Regions from separate parts of the Arthrobacter sp. SLBN-100 genome, predicted to be linked through region 1. Evidence: riboswitches for the same ligand, from Rfam matches in the RefSeq annotation. Region 1 holds a riboswitch; each other region holds the start of a gene.

The links. A riboswitch is a leader RNA that binds a small molecule or an ion and turns the genes downstream of it on or off. The one in region 1 is predicted to bind cyclic di-AMP.
Region 2: linked by a shared signal. The riboswitch ahead of FBY31_RS04160 (LysM peptidoglycan-binding domain-containing protein) and the one ahead of FBY31_RS17290 (hypothetical protein) in region 1 are both predicted to bind cyclic di-AMP.
Region 3: linked by a shared signal. The riboswitch ahead of FBY31_RS17920 (M23 family metallopeptidase) and the one ahead of FBY31_RS17290 (hypothetical protein) in region 1 are both predicted to bind cyclic di-AMP.

Annotation. Positions count from the first base shown of each region.
Region 1 is NZ_VFMY01000001.1:3,736,626-3,740,939, forward strand. Features, by position in the region: gene upp (uracil phosphoribosyltransferase) at 1-486, shown strand, start outside; gene FBY31_RS17280 (glyoxalase superfamily protein) at 532-906, shown strand; gene FBY31_RS17285 (HAD-IA family hydrolase) at 997-1,674, shown strand; gene FBY31_RS17290 (hypothetical protein) at 1,692-2,417, opposite strand; cyclic di-AMP (ydaO/yuaA leader) riboswitch at 2,423-2,567, opposite strand; gene FBY31_RS17295 (HAMP domain-containing sensor histidine kinase) at 2,677-4,203, opposite strand; gene FBY31_RS17300 (response regulator transcription factor) at 4,211-4,314, opposite strand, start outside.
Region 2 is NZ_VFMY01000001.1:891,349-895,662, reverse strand. Features, by position in the region: gene FBY31_RS04165 (protein adenylyltransferase SelO) at 1-874, shown strand, start outside; gene FBY31_RS04160 (LysM peptidoglycan-binding domain-containing protein) at 992-1,852, opposite strand; cyclic di-AMP (ydaO/yuaA leader) riboswitch at 1,856-2,028, opposite strand; gene FBY31_RS04155 (dienelactone hydrolase family protein) at 2,327-3,301, shown strand; gene FBY31_RS04150 (lytic transglycosylase domain-containing protein) at 3,407-4,314, shown strand, end outside.
Region 3 is NZ_VFMY01000001.1:3,880,085-3,884,398, forward strand. Features, by position in the region: gene serC (phosphoserine transaminase) at 1-772, opposite strand, end outside; gene FBY31_RS17915 (metal-dependent transcriptional regulator) at 1,051-1,758, shown strand; cyclic di-AMP (ydaO/yuaA leader) riboswitch at 1,893-2,104, shown strand; gene FBY31_RS17920 (M23 family metallopeptidase) at 2,115-2,936, shown strand; cyclic di-AMP (ydaO/yuaA leader) riboswitch at 3,084-3,244, shown strand; gene FBY31_RS17925 (C40 family peptidase) at 3,315-3,989, shown strand; gene FBY31_RS17930 (NlpC/P60 family protein) at 4,146-4,314, shown strand, end outside.

The DNA.
Region 1 (4,314 bases):
CCCGTTACCATCGAAACTCCGGTCAGCACCACCGTGGGTACCGCGTTCACCAAGCCCACACCGCTGGTGGTCCCCATCCTGCGCGCCGGCCTGGGGATGCTCGAGGGCATGACCAAACTCGTCCCCACCGCGGAAGTCGGTTTCCTCGGCATGGCCCGCGACGAGGAAACCCTGGACATCATCACCTATGCCGAACGCCTCCCGGAAGACCTCACGGACCGGCAAATCTTCGTCCTGGACCCCATGCTGGCCACCGGCGGGACCCTGCGCGAAGCCATCAAGTTCCTCTTCAGGCGCGGCGCCTCCGACGTGACCTGCATCTGCCTCCTGGCCGCCCCGGAAGGACTGGCCAAGCTGGAGGAAGAACTCTCCGGCGCGAACGTCACCATCGTCCTGGCCTCCATCGATGAAAAGCTCAACGCGAAGTCGTACATCGTTCCCGGTCTCGGGGACGCGGGCGACAGGCTTTACGGCATCGCGGGGTAGCGCTCAACCCTTTTCCATTCCCCGTCCCGCCGCTAGCCTGTGTGGATGGACTGGAAACTGGAACTTGTGTTTGTCCCTGTATCGGACGTGGACCGCGCCAAGGATTTCTACGTCAACAAGGTGGGATTCAATGCGGACTTCGATGAGCGGCCCTCGGACTCCATCCGCTTTGTCCAGCTGACGCCCCGCGGCTCAGCCTGTTCGATCTGCATCGGGGAAGGGCTGATCGACGCGCCTCCCGGCACCGGCTCGAATCTCCAGCTGGTTGTCAATGACATCCACGCGGCCCACCAGTACCTGAAAAACAACGGGGTGGACGTCAGCGACGTGGACGTGCAGGCCTGGGGCCACTTCGTCTATTTTGCTGATCCCGACGGCAACAGGTGGGCGGTCCAATACATCCCGGGCCGCGAAAGCTGACCCGCGCCGGGCCAGTACGGCTCAGGGGTGGCGTCCGGGATCCGCGGCCTAAGATCAGGCCGCCCGGGATCCTGGGGCAGAATGGGGACCATGAATGTTTCGGCCCCTGCAGCAATCCGGACCCTGACCTGCAGTGCCGTCCTCTTTGACATGGACGGCACCCTGGTCGATTCCACTGCGGTGGTGGAGCAGGTGTGGGGTGAGTTTGCGGCGCGCTACGGACTGGACCTCGGTGAGATTCTCCGGACATCGCACGGCGTCCAGGCGCGCGATACAGTCACCCGGTTTGCTCCCGCCGGTGCCGACGTGACGGCACTTACGGCGGAACTCGGGGCGATGGAACGCGTCCGAACGGACGGCATCGTGCCCCTGCCCGGCGCCGCCCGGCTGCTGGCAGACCTGCCGGCGGAGGCCGTTGCCCTGGTCACGTCGGCCGACCGCATCCTGGCCGAAATCCGCATGAACGCCGCCGGGCTGCCCATGCCAGCCATAGCGGTGACCGCTGAACTGGTGACCCGTGGCAAGCCGGATCCAGAGGGATACCTGAAGGCCGCGGCTAACCTTGGCGTGGATCCCGTTGACGTCGTGGTCTTCGAAGACGCTCCGGCGGGAATCGCCGCAGGAGTGGCCGCCGGCATCCGGACTGTGGCGGTGGGATCCAACACCGGCCCGCTGCCCGCCGGCGTACTTCACATCCAGGACTACAGCGCGGTCGCCGTCGAAACCGGCAAGGACGACGGCCGGACGGTCATTTCCTTCCGGCTTTAAGGTCCGCCACTACGCGCCTAGTACCAGTTGTTGGACAGGTGGAAGTTCAGCGCGCCACAAGGGGACTGGTAGCGCTCCTGGATGTAGTTCAGGCCCCAGTTGATCTGCGTGCGGTAGTTGGTGAGGTAGTCCGGACCGGCGCTTGCCATCTTTTCAGCGGGCAGGGACTGGACGATGCCGTACGCGCCACTGCTTGCGTTGGTGGCCGTGGTGGTCCAGTCGGACTCCTTGGTCCAGAGGGTCTGCAGGCACTGCATCTGGTCCGGAGCCCAGCCGTAGCTGCCAAGCTGGCCGGCGGCGTAAGCCTGGGCACCGGCGGGGTCATTAACCGCGACGACGGGTGCCGGCTCAGGAGCGGCAGCAGGCGCGGGGGCGGGCTCGGGAGCCGGTGCCGGTTCGGGAGCGGCCGCCGGTGCCGGCTCGGGAGCGGGAGCCGGTGCCGGCTCTGCCGCCTGCGGGGCCACCGCGATCTCCTCGGCGGCGGGAGCGGGCGCCGGGTTGGCCCGGATTTCGCTCTTCTCAATGCTCAGGTTGGAGTGCGCCTCAGCGGCTTGGGTTTCGGTGGCGGCAACCCGGATGCTGGACTCGGTAGCCTGTCCGGCCGCCCCGACTCCTACGAGGAGTGCAGCGGATGCGGCAAGTACGGCCGCGCGCTTACCGACAGAAGGGAATTTCCCGGTTTCCGGTGCGGACTGCGGTGCAGACTCGTTTTTCGGGCGTGGCTGTGCCAGGAATTTGAACATGATGAATCGCCTCTCACACCTGCGGAGTTAGCTGTCGGGTTCGGATGAGGGCATCCGGCCAGACGGAAAGATCACGTGCTGGCTTAACCCCAAGGGCAATCAGTGCCCGGGACGGTGGGTCCCCCGCCTCTGCCTTGGTTCAAGAGAAATCCGGGAAGTGGCAGAGCTTGGCGTCATCCGGATATACGGCCCGAACGGGAACCGTACCTAAACGACGGTACAGGAATTCAAAGCACAAGTCACATTTTGGTAACAGAGATCACGATGACGGCGCGTCGCCTTGCTGCAAAGGCCCCCGGATAGGCAGCTGCAGGGCGAACTGTGTGCGTCCCGGCTGTGACGTCACCGTTACCTTTCCTCCATGCGCCTCGATAATGGACTCCACGATGGACAGCCCAAGACCGCTCGTACCCTCCGTTGCTGACGCACCCGACTGGTCTCCTGCGACCTTTCGAGCCGCGTCTGCGCGGGCGAAGCGTGAAAAGACGTTGTCCACGAATTCTGCAGGGATCCCGCCGCCGTCGTCCGTTACCGTTACTGCCGCTGCCCCTTCAGGAGACTTGCCTACGCCTGTGACCACCGTGGTCCCCGGGGGAGTGTGCTTGCGTGCGTTGGACAGCAGGTTCATCAGGACCTGGCGCAGCTGGGAGGCGTCACCGTTGACCACGACGGGCTCGTCAGGAAGCTCCAGCCGCCAGATATGGCCCGGCGCCATCACCTTTTCGTCGCTGACGCACTCAATGACCAGTTGCGTCAGGTCCGCCGCGCTGAGCTTGAGCGGCTGCCCCTCATCGAGCCGTGCCAGCAGCAGCAGGTCTTCCACCAGGGCGGTCATCCGCTCCGACTGGCTCTGCACGCGGGCCAGCGATTTTTGGCCATCGGGAGTGAAGTCCTCCGTCATCCGCATCAGTTCCGTATAGCCGCGGATCGCCGTCAGTGGAGTGCGCAGTTCGTGCGAGGCGTCGGCCACGAACTGCCGCACCTTGGTTTCGCTCCTCTGCCGCGCCTGCAGCGCGTAGGCCACGTTGTCCAGCATGAGGTTGAGCGCGTGGCCCACGCTGCCCACTTCCGTTCCCGGGTTGGAGTTCGACGGCGGCACCCGCACCGCCAGTGCCACCTCGCCGGCGTCCAGCGGCAGCTGTGAAACGCGGGTGGCTACCTCTGACAGCTGCTCGAGGGGCTTCATGGTGCGGCGGATCAGCACGGTCCCCACCAGTCCGATGAGCAGCAGGCCGCCCAGGGAGACGAACACAAAGGTCCACACCAGGGAGGTGAGTGTGCTCTCCTTGGCAGCAAGGGGGAGTCCGGTCACCAGCACATCCCCGAAATTCGTCTTAACGGCTATCAACCGGTAATCGCCGTTGGAGAGGGTACGGTCCACTGGCTGCGCATCCGTGGCCAGGGCCAGCAGGGCCTGCTTGTCCTCGGCAGACAACGCCGAACGGGTGGTGTCCGGCGCCAGGAACCCGGCGCTGTTAACCTGCCCATTGAGGATACGCGCGTTCAGGGTTCCTACGCTCTGGCCGCGGGCGTCCAGCGGGTCCCTTCCGTTGAAACCGCCCATGGGCGGGCGGCCGGGATCGTTCGACCGTTCCGCGGCCTGGCTGAGCTGTCCGTCGAGTTGGCGGGTGAGGAATGCGTCCATTGAGGCATAGCTGACCACGCCCACCGCGCCGCAGATGGCGATCAGCAGGGCCATGGCAAGGAGGATCAGGCGGGTGCGCAGGTGCCAGGTGCCGGGCTTGAGCCAGCTCCGGGGATGGGGCGCAACCTGTTGCGAGGCCATGGTGCGCCTACTCAGCAGGCTTGATGACGTATCCGGCGCCGCGCACCGTGTGGATCATGGGCGGGTGCACGGCATCCACCTTCTTGCGCAGGTAGGAGATATACAGCTCCA
Region 2 (4,314 bases), 2.8 Mb from region 1:
GCGGCGCCTCGCCGATCACGCCATTACACGGCACCACCCCGCCGCTGCCCTGGCCGAGAATCGCTACCTCGCCCTCTTTGAGGCCGTGGTAGCCGCCCAGGCGTCGCTGGTGGCCCGGTGGATGCTGGTGGGCTTCGTCCATGGCGTCATGAACACAGACAACATCACCATCTCCGGCGAAACCATCGACTACGGCCCCTGCGCGTTTATGGACGCCTTCAACCCGGCGGCCGTCTACAGCTCCATCGACGTCGGCGGCCGCTACGCCTACGCCAACCAGCCGGTGGTGGCCGAATGGAACCTCGCCCGCCTTGCCGAGGCAATGCTGCCGCTCATCAACGAAGACCAGGAACAGGCCGTAGCCCCCGCAGTGGAAGCCCTGGGCGCGTTCCGCCGCCAGTACAGTGACGCCTGGTTCGCCGGCATGAAAACCAAACTGGGCCTGAAGGAGAGTGCCGCCGGGAGCCCGGAGGCAGAAGAAGCATCGCAGGTGGTGGACGGCGTGATCGCCATACTCAAGGACGGGCCCGTGGACTACACCTCGTTCTTCCGGAATCTCGGCCACGCGGCGCGGGGAAACCAGCGGCCCGCCCGAGGCATGGTCCTGGACCTCGCGGCTTTCGACGCCTGGGCCGAACGGTGGCAGGCCCTGCAACCCGACGCCGGCCTGATGGACCAGGTCAACCCCGCCTACATTCCGCGCAACCACCTGGTGGAGGAGGCGCTCGCCGCAGCAACTGACGGCGACCTCGATCCATTTAACCGGCTCGTGGACGTTGTCCGTGCCCCATACCAGGAGCGCCCGGGGCTGGAGCGCTATGCCGAGGGAGCGCCGGAGGACTTCGGCAGTTACCAGACCTTCTGCGGCACCTGAGCTGACGGGACGTGCACAGCCGGCACCCGGCGGACGGGGTTGCAGCGAGCGCCAACAACGAAACAGGGGCGGCAGGCGGGGATAATCCCGCCTGCCGCCCCTGTCCGGGTGGTGTGGCTACGCTACGTGGACGAAGGAAGCGCCCCCGAGCCAGCTGATGGAGTGGACCTCGGTCTTGTAACCGTCCACGCCGCCGCTGACAACCTGGCCGTTGCCGGCGTACACGCCGACGTGGCCGGCGGTGATCACCAGGTCACCGGCAGCGGGGGTGCCCACAACGGAGCCGTACTGGAAGAACTGGCCGGGAGCCAGGTCGCCAACACTCTTACCCACCGAGCGCAGGGCCTTCTCCACCATGGCGGTGCAGTCCTGCTGGACGCCCACCTGGCCGTAGGCCGACGCCAGGATGGCAGCGCCCGCGCCCGAACCGGTGGCAGCTGCCGGAGCTGAAGCGTAGGACACGTTCACTCCAGTGTTGGCCGGAGCCGGGGCAGCGGCTGCCTGAACGGGTGCAGGAGCGGCGGCCGGAGCAGGAGCGGCGACGGGTGCCGGAGCAGCGGCCGGAGCAGCTGCAACATACCCGGCGCCCGGGATCTGAATCTGGTCGCCGGGGTAGATGATCGCGGAGATCGCCAGGGCGTTGGCCGACAGAACGTCATTGAGGCTGACGCCGTAGGCAGCCGAGATGGCACCCAAGGTGTCACCCGAAACCACAGTGTGCACGTTGGCGGCAGCTGCTGCGGGAGCAGCGACGGCAGCGGCGGGCGCAGTGTAAGCCTGGGTGTTAGTGGTCTCGGTGGTGTCCGGTCCGGTTACGCCTGCGTGGGCCGGGGCGCCCACACCGAAGGCAATGCCGGAAGCTGCTGCTACGGCGAGCGCCGGGCGGCCAAGCGACTTGGCTGATACAGCCAAGCCCTGGAGCGCGATTGAGCGGGCCGGAGTCGCGCGGTGACGGGCGGTGGTGGAATTTTTTGACACGGTTGATCGCCTCTCCCATGCCTGCGGGGTGAGCTGTCGGGTTCGGGTTGGAGATACCCGGCCGGGAGCGGCTCCGAACGGAACGGAGGGCGCTATCGACTTGACCCCAAGGCCTCTGAGGAGGCCGCGGAAATGTGGTTCCCCCGTCCCTGCCAGCTGGAAAGCGATTGAATCCCGGATCAGTGGCAGGGCTCGGCATACTGATGGGAATGTCCCGGTCTGGGAGGGACACCTGAAGACCATAGCCCGCACCGGGACCGATTGTCACGTTTGGGTAACATACGAGCGGCTTCTCTCGTATTTAGCAAATGATTGGATTCTTCCTACACCGGGCCTTGACCTCAGGAGATAGAAACGCCGTACGCCGCCAGGTGTTGTTTGTCACAAAGTAATAAAGCTCCGCCGGAATGGGGTGGCTGAATCTTGTCCGCGAGGGCAGAGGGTAGGAGGATGAGCGCACTCAGAGGAGGCCCCGTGACTCAGCTCGGCAAGTATGAGAAGTATCTGATCGAAGAATTCTTTGACGACTACCGCGCCGGGACTTTAAGCCACCGGACGTTCACCCGGCGGGTGGCCTTCATTACCGGCAGTATGGCGGCTGCCGCGGCCGCGATGCTGCTGGTCGGCTGCACGCCCAGTGAGATGCCCCGCAGCACCGACCCGATTCCCGCGCCCGAGGCCTCTGCGTCGACTGCCTCCGGAACGGCCGGTTCCGGTGCGGTGCCCGGGGCGAAAAGCCCGCTCTCCGTACCTGAGGGTGCTGCTGGAATGACGACGGCGACCGTCCAGTTTCCGTCCGGCGGAACCTCTGTCAGCGCCTACTTGGCCCGCCCGGAGTCGACCGGGCCCCGTCCTGCAGTGCTGATCTGCCACGAGAACCGTGGCCTGACACCCCACATCCAGGACGTGGCGCGACGCTTCGCGAAAGAGGGCTACGTGGCCCTTGCCCTGGACCTGCTGAGCCGGGAAGGCGGAACCGCCGGCATGGACCGCGATGCTGTTCCCGGCGCCCTCACCACGGCCGGGGCCCAGCGGCACATCGCCGACTTTGGAGCGGCACTGGAGTACCTCCGGGGCCAGGACTTCGTGGAGGGTGAACGAATTGCCATGACCGGTTACTGTTTCGGTGGCGGCATCACCTGGCAGGCAGCCACAGAGCTGGACGGGCTGAAGGCGACCTCGGCTTTTTATGGGCCCGCCCCTGACCTGGGCAAGGTGCCGGGGATCAAGCCTGCGGTCTTCGGTGTATATGCAGAGCTGGATCAACGCATCACGGGTGCCATGCCGGCGCTCAAGGATGCGCTCGCTGCCACCGACGTTGTCCATCAGCTCACTGTCTACCCCGGTGTGGGCCACGCGTTCCACAATGACACCGGTGACCAGTACAACGAGGCCCAGGCCACAGCCGCCTGGAAAGACACCCTCGCCTGGTTCAGCCAGCACCTCTGAAGTGCACCGTCCTGCCCGCCGGGAGGAAGCGGGAGGTCTCCGCTGCATAACGATGTCAGGACGCTGGCCTTCAACCAGAGGTTGAAGCCGGTAAACTTCCGGACTATGTCTCGGTTCGTTACAAAAGCCCGGTCCCTCCTGCCGGCGGCGCTTCTGGTGGCCCTGACCGCAATACTGGGGCTGGCACCGGCGGGCGCAGCGGAAAGCGACCCGACCGGCGATTACCCCTCCTGGGAGGATGTGCAGGAAGCAAAGCAGACCGAGGCTGGCAAGGCCGCTGAAATCAGCAGGATTGACGGCCTTTTGGGTGACCTGCAGGCCCAGTCCGAGTCCTTGGGTACAGCCGCCGTCCAGTCGGCAGCCGACTATGCTGTCACAGACTCTGCGCTGCAGAGTGCCAGCGCAAGAGTGGAGGCCCTCACCGCCCAGGTCTCACAGGCCAACGCCGATCTGTCCCGGCACCGGAAGGAACTTGGTGCCCTCGCGGCCCAGTCCTACAAAACCGGCGGCACCACCATGGGATTCTTCGTTGCCCTGGATGCGATCCAGGCCAACAGCATTCAGGGGCTCAACGTGGTGCAAATCGTCGGGGACAAAACGGCGGGGCTGGTCACAAAGGCCGAAGCCGGTGGCCGGATCGCATCCTCGTTGGCTGCCCAGGAAAGTGCTGCCAGAGCCGAACGTGAGCGGCTGTCCCTTGAAGCCAAGGCCAAGCTCGACGCCGCCCGGTCCGCGCAGGAGGCGATGGCGCGCCAGGTGGCGGAAAGCCGGCAGCGCAGCGAGGAGTTGACAGCCCAACTGGCCTCCCTCAAGGGCACGACGGCGGAAGTTGAGGGAGCCTACCGGCAGGGCCAGGCGGCACTTGCCGCTTATGAGGCAGCGCAGGCCGCCAAGCGCGCCGCAGCCGAAGAGCAGGCCCGGCAGCAGGCCGAAGCGGCAGCCAGGGCAGCCGCAGCGGCTGCCGTCCGACCGCCCGCTCCGCCCGTCCCCGCACCGGCAAATCGCGTACCCGA
Region 3 (4,314 bases), 140 kb from region 1:
TCACGAGGGTGGACAGCGACGGGGTGTTGTAGGTCTGGTTCAGGCGCGAGTTGTCGATGGCCGTCTGCAAATCCAGGAAATCCGGAATCCAGCGGTCGCTGGCCTTGATCCGTGCTGCCCGTTCCAGGGCGGCCGGGGAGAACAGCCCAAGCCAGAGCCCGCCGTCGGAAGCAAAGTTTTTCTGCGGAGCAAAGTAGTAAACGTCACTTTGTGCCACATCGACGTCCAGACCGCCTGCGGCAGAGGTGGCGTCCACCAGGACCAGCGCACCTTCGTCCACGCCGGCAACGCGCTGCACGGGGGCCGAAACGCCTGTGCTGGTCTCGTTCTGCGGCCAGGCGTACACATCCACGCCTGCTTCTGCCTGCGCTGAGGGGCGGGTGCCGGGTTCGGATTTGATGATGGAGGACGCGTCCAGGAAGGGGGCCTTGTTGGTTGCTGCGGCGAACTTGGACCCGAATTCACCAAAGGAAAGGTGCTGGGCCTTCTTCTCGACCAGGCCAAAGCTGGCAATATCCCAGAAAGCGGTGGAGCCGCCCACGCCGAGCACCACTTCGTACCCGTCAGGTGCCCGGAAGAACTGGCTCAGGCCTTCGCGGACAGAGCCCACCAGGTTCTTAACCGGGGCCTGGCGGTGGGACGTGCCGAGGATGTTCTTTGACGCGGCTGACAGCGCATCAATCTGTTCCTGCCGGACCTTGGAAGGCCCGGCGCCGAACCGTCCGTCCTTGGGCAGGAGGTCGGCGGGAATAGTGATGCTGGTTTCGCTCACAGGTGCTCCAATTTCGGCATGGACATAACTTTGGTCCGGACGGTTGTTGGCGGCCGGCAGTCGGCGGTGACTGCAACCAGGGCCTTCCCTATTCTGCCTGAAGCGCTGTTTCGGCGGGAACCTGGGCCACCATAGTCCAGCCAATGAGACGCCCGCGCAGCACAGGGGTGAACTATTCGGACAAAGTCAAAATAGGCTAAGCTTTTCCACGGACTACGTCGCAGTGAAGGCGATACGGTGGGACAACGCAAGGTACTGCGCTCTAGGAGCTGAGCTGGATGACGGATCTGATCGACACAACGGAAATGTACCTTCGGACCATTTTGGAGCTTGAAGAAGAGAATATCGTCGCTCTTCGTGCGCGCATCGCCGAGCGGCTCCGCCACTCAGGGCCCACCGTCTCCCAGACCATCGGCAGGATGGAGCGGGACGGCCTGGTGGTCGTCTCCGGAGACCGGCACCTTGAGCTCACTGAAACGGGACGGAAGCGCGCCACGGAGGTCATGCGCAAGCACCGCCTTGCCGAGCGCCTGCTCGCGGATGTTATCGGACTGGACTGGGCCTACGTCCATGACGAAGCCTGCCGCTGGGAGCATGTCATGAGCGAACGGGTGGAGCGGCGCATCTATGAGATGCTCAACCACCCCACGGAGTCTCCGTACGGGAATCCGATTCCCGGTTTGGCGGCCTTGGGCGGTACGCCCTCATTGGGCTTCGCCGACGGTGCCATCAGCCTCCTTGAAGCAATGAAATCCTACGGTCCGGCATCTGAGGTGACCGTGAGCAGGCTCGCGGAGCCCATCCAGGTGGAGCCGGAACTGCTGTCCCAGCTCGATGAAGGCGGTATCCGTCCGGGTGCAGCCGTATCGCTGGAACGGGTGGGCGACTATATTTCCGTCCGGGTTGCAGGGATTGAAGGGGCCCTGGAACTGCCGCCCGAGGTTGCCGCACACGTGTTTGTTGCCATCCGCCAGCCTGCCGGCTAGCGGCGCGTTACCCTACGAGCGGCCACTTACGCGAAGATAACGGAATTGTTACCAAGCGGCTTAAGCCTCTATAGTTGAACCAAGCGTTGATATTAAAGCGTTACCTGATCTGGAGCCGAGCTCTGCCAGCGGATCAGGAGTGCGAGTCGTAACTGGCAGAGGCGGGGGAACCACAACCGGCAGCGGGGGACTGCCTTGGGGTGAAGTCCGTCAGCAGCAAGCCTCTTCCAGCGAAGGATCCTTAACGGGATATCTCTGTGCCGAAGCTTGCTTACGGCGGACCGGGTCTTTGAACTCTCTGACCCGAATCCGACAGCTAACTCCGCAGGCTTTCCAGAGAGGAACCCTTCTTGACCATGCAGAATTCCAGGGGTCGCCGCCGCGCGGCGGGCCCCGCTTCGACACCGCGCGTTGTCGAAGTCATCACCTCGGAGCGCCCCCGCGATCCGCACCGTGATGCTCGCCGGCGTCGGGGTCCCTTCCGCCAGATCACCGAGTTCGCCGGGGCCAGCGGCATCGGCCAGAAGGCCGGCATGGCCCTTGCCGCCACCGGCCTGGTCCTCACTGTGACAGTTCCGGCCACCAGTCCCGTCATGGCCACCGACGCCTCGGGCGCCACCCCGGTAGCCGCCTCCTCTGTGACGCCCCAGCCCCAGGTTTCCGCGGAAGCCGGAGCCCAGATTGACTTCAGCCGCTCCGCCGTTGTCACCCAGGCTGACCCCGACGGCAAGCTGAAGCAGCTGCTGAGCGCCCAGTCGGCCGGCGCCATCAGCCGCGCCGCCTCGGCCGGAAGCCTTGGCGCCCCGCTCACCGTGATGAGCACCGCCTCGCCGTTCGGCTACCGGGTCAGCCCCATCACCGGCGGCACGGGAGACTTTCACCGCGGACAGGACTATGTGGCCCAGTGCGGCACCTCGGTCATGGCTGCGGCAACCGGAACCGTTACGTTTGTGGGCTGGCACCAGTTCGGTGGCGGCAACCGCGTTGTGATTGACCACGGCAACGGCCTGGAAACCACCTACAACCACCTGTCGTCCTTCAACGTGAAGGAAGGCCAGACGGTATCCCGCGGGGAAGTTGTCGCGCTCAGCGGCACTACGGGGGCCTCCACGGGCTGCCACCTGCACTTCGAAGTCCAAGTCAATGGTGAAGTGGTTGACCCCACTGGCTGGCTGTAGTCAAGTGACAATGAGCTATCAGATGCTCTTGAGTTGCCGTGACCTGAATGTGACATTCAATCAAAACTGCTGTACCGTCTAACTCGCGTCAACTTTTCCGAAGTTGACGCTCTTGTGCGGATTGCCTAGCTCTGCCACCGCTCAAGGTCCGTTCGCATGACATCGTCTGGCAGGGGCGGGGGAACCAATTTTGGCCTTTCCATGGGAAGGCCTTGGGGTTAAGTCGCAAAGCTTCCTTGGAAGCCGCGTGGCCGGGTGACTCCCATCCGAATCCGACAGCTCACCTCGCAGGCATTGGGAGAGGCTACCTTCGTGTCTTCACGCCATAATTCTGCGCGCCACCGTGCGCAAACGGTTCGCACCAACCCTTTGGACACTGTGTCCAAAGCTGTTAGTGCCAATGCCGGGACAGTTGGTCGCCAGGCTGCCGTTATCGCAGCTGCCTCCGGCCTCATCCTGAGCATGGGCTTGCCGGCCACCGCCGCAGACACCACCCCTGGTGTGTCCGCCTCCGCCGAGTCCGGTTCAGCGCAGAGCGCCCTTGCCGTTACTGCGGCGCCCACGGCCACCGTCTCCTTCGAGCGCCCGGTGGTCAAGACCACTGCGGCTCCCAGGGTGCAGGCCGTACGTACCCAGTCCACTGCCTCAGGTAACGGAACGGCTGCCACCGGAACCGCTGCCTCCACCGTGGAGAAGCTGGCCGAAACCGCCTCTTCTGCTTCCACTTCAGGCATTGCTGCCATCGCGTACACCGGCATTGGCCGCTCCTACGTCTGGGGCGGCACCAGCCCCGTCACCGGCTGGGACTGCTCGGGCTTCACCCAGTGGGTCTACGCACAGGCCGGCATCAGCATTCCCCGCACCAATGCGTGGACTGTTATGAAGCCGACTTCCACTCCACAGCCTGGTGACCTGGTCATGCAGAACGGCGGCGCGCACGTTGGCATCTACGTCGGCAACGGCATGATGATCAGCGCACTGAACCCCTCCCAGGGGACGCTGCTGCACGCGGCTGCCGCCACCGGCTCCTCCGCATTCTTCACCATGAACTAGTTCTTCGACCTCCGGGTCCAAGAGCTTTTTCTTTGCCCAAACGCATTTTCGCTATACATCCCCGTTCGTGACGTGCCGGCGTACCCCCAAGATGCCGGCACGTCCAAACCCCCTGTCTGCCTACAAGGCGACCGGGGAAAACGAAAGAGAGAACTGATGACTACTCGTGCAACCGCACGGCATCGCGCCGAGGTCACCAAAACCAATTCGCTCGCCATTATTGCCAAAGCTGTAGGCGGCAATGCAGGAGGCGTTGGACGCCAGGCAGCAGTGATCGCAGCCGCTTCCGGCCTGGTCCTGACCAGCGGCCTGGCAGCCAACGCTG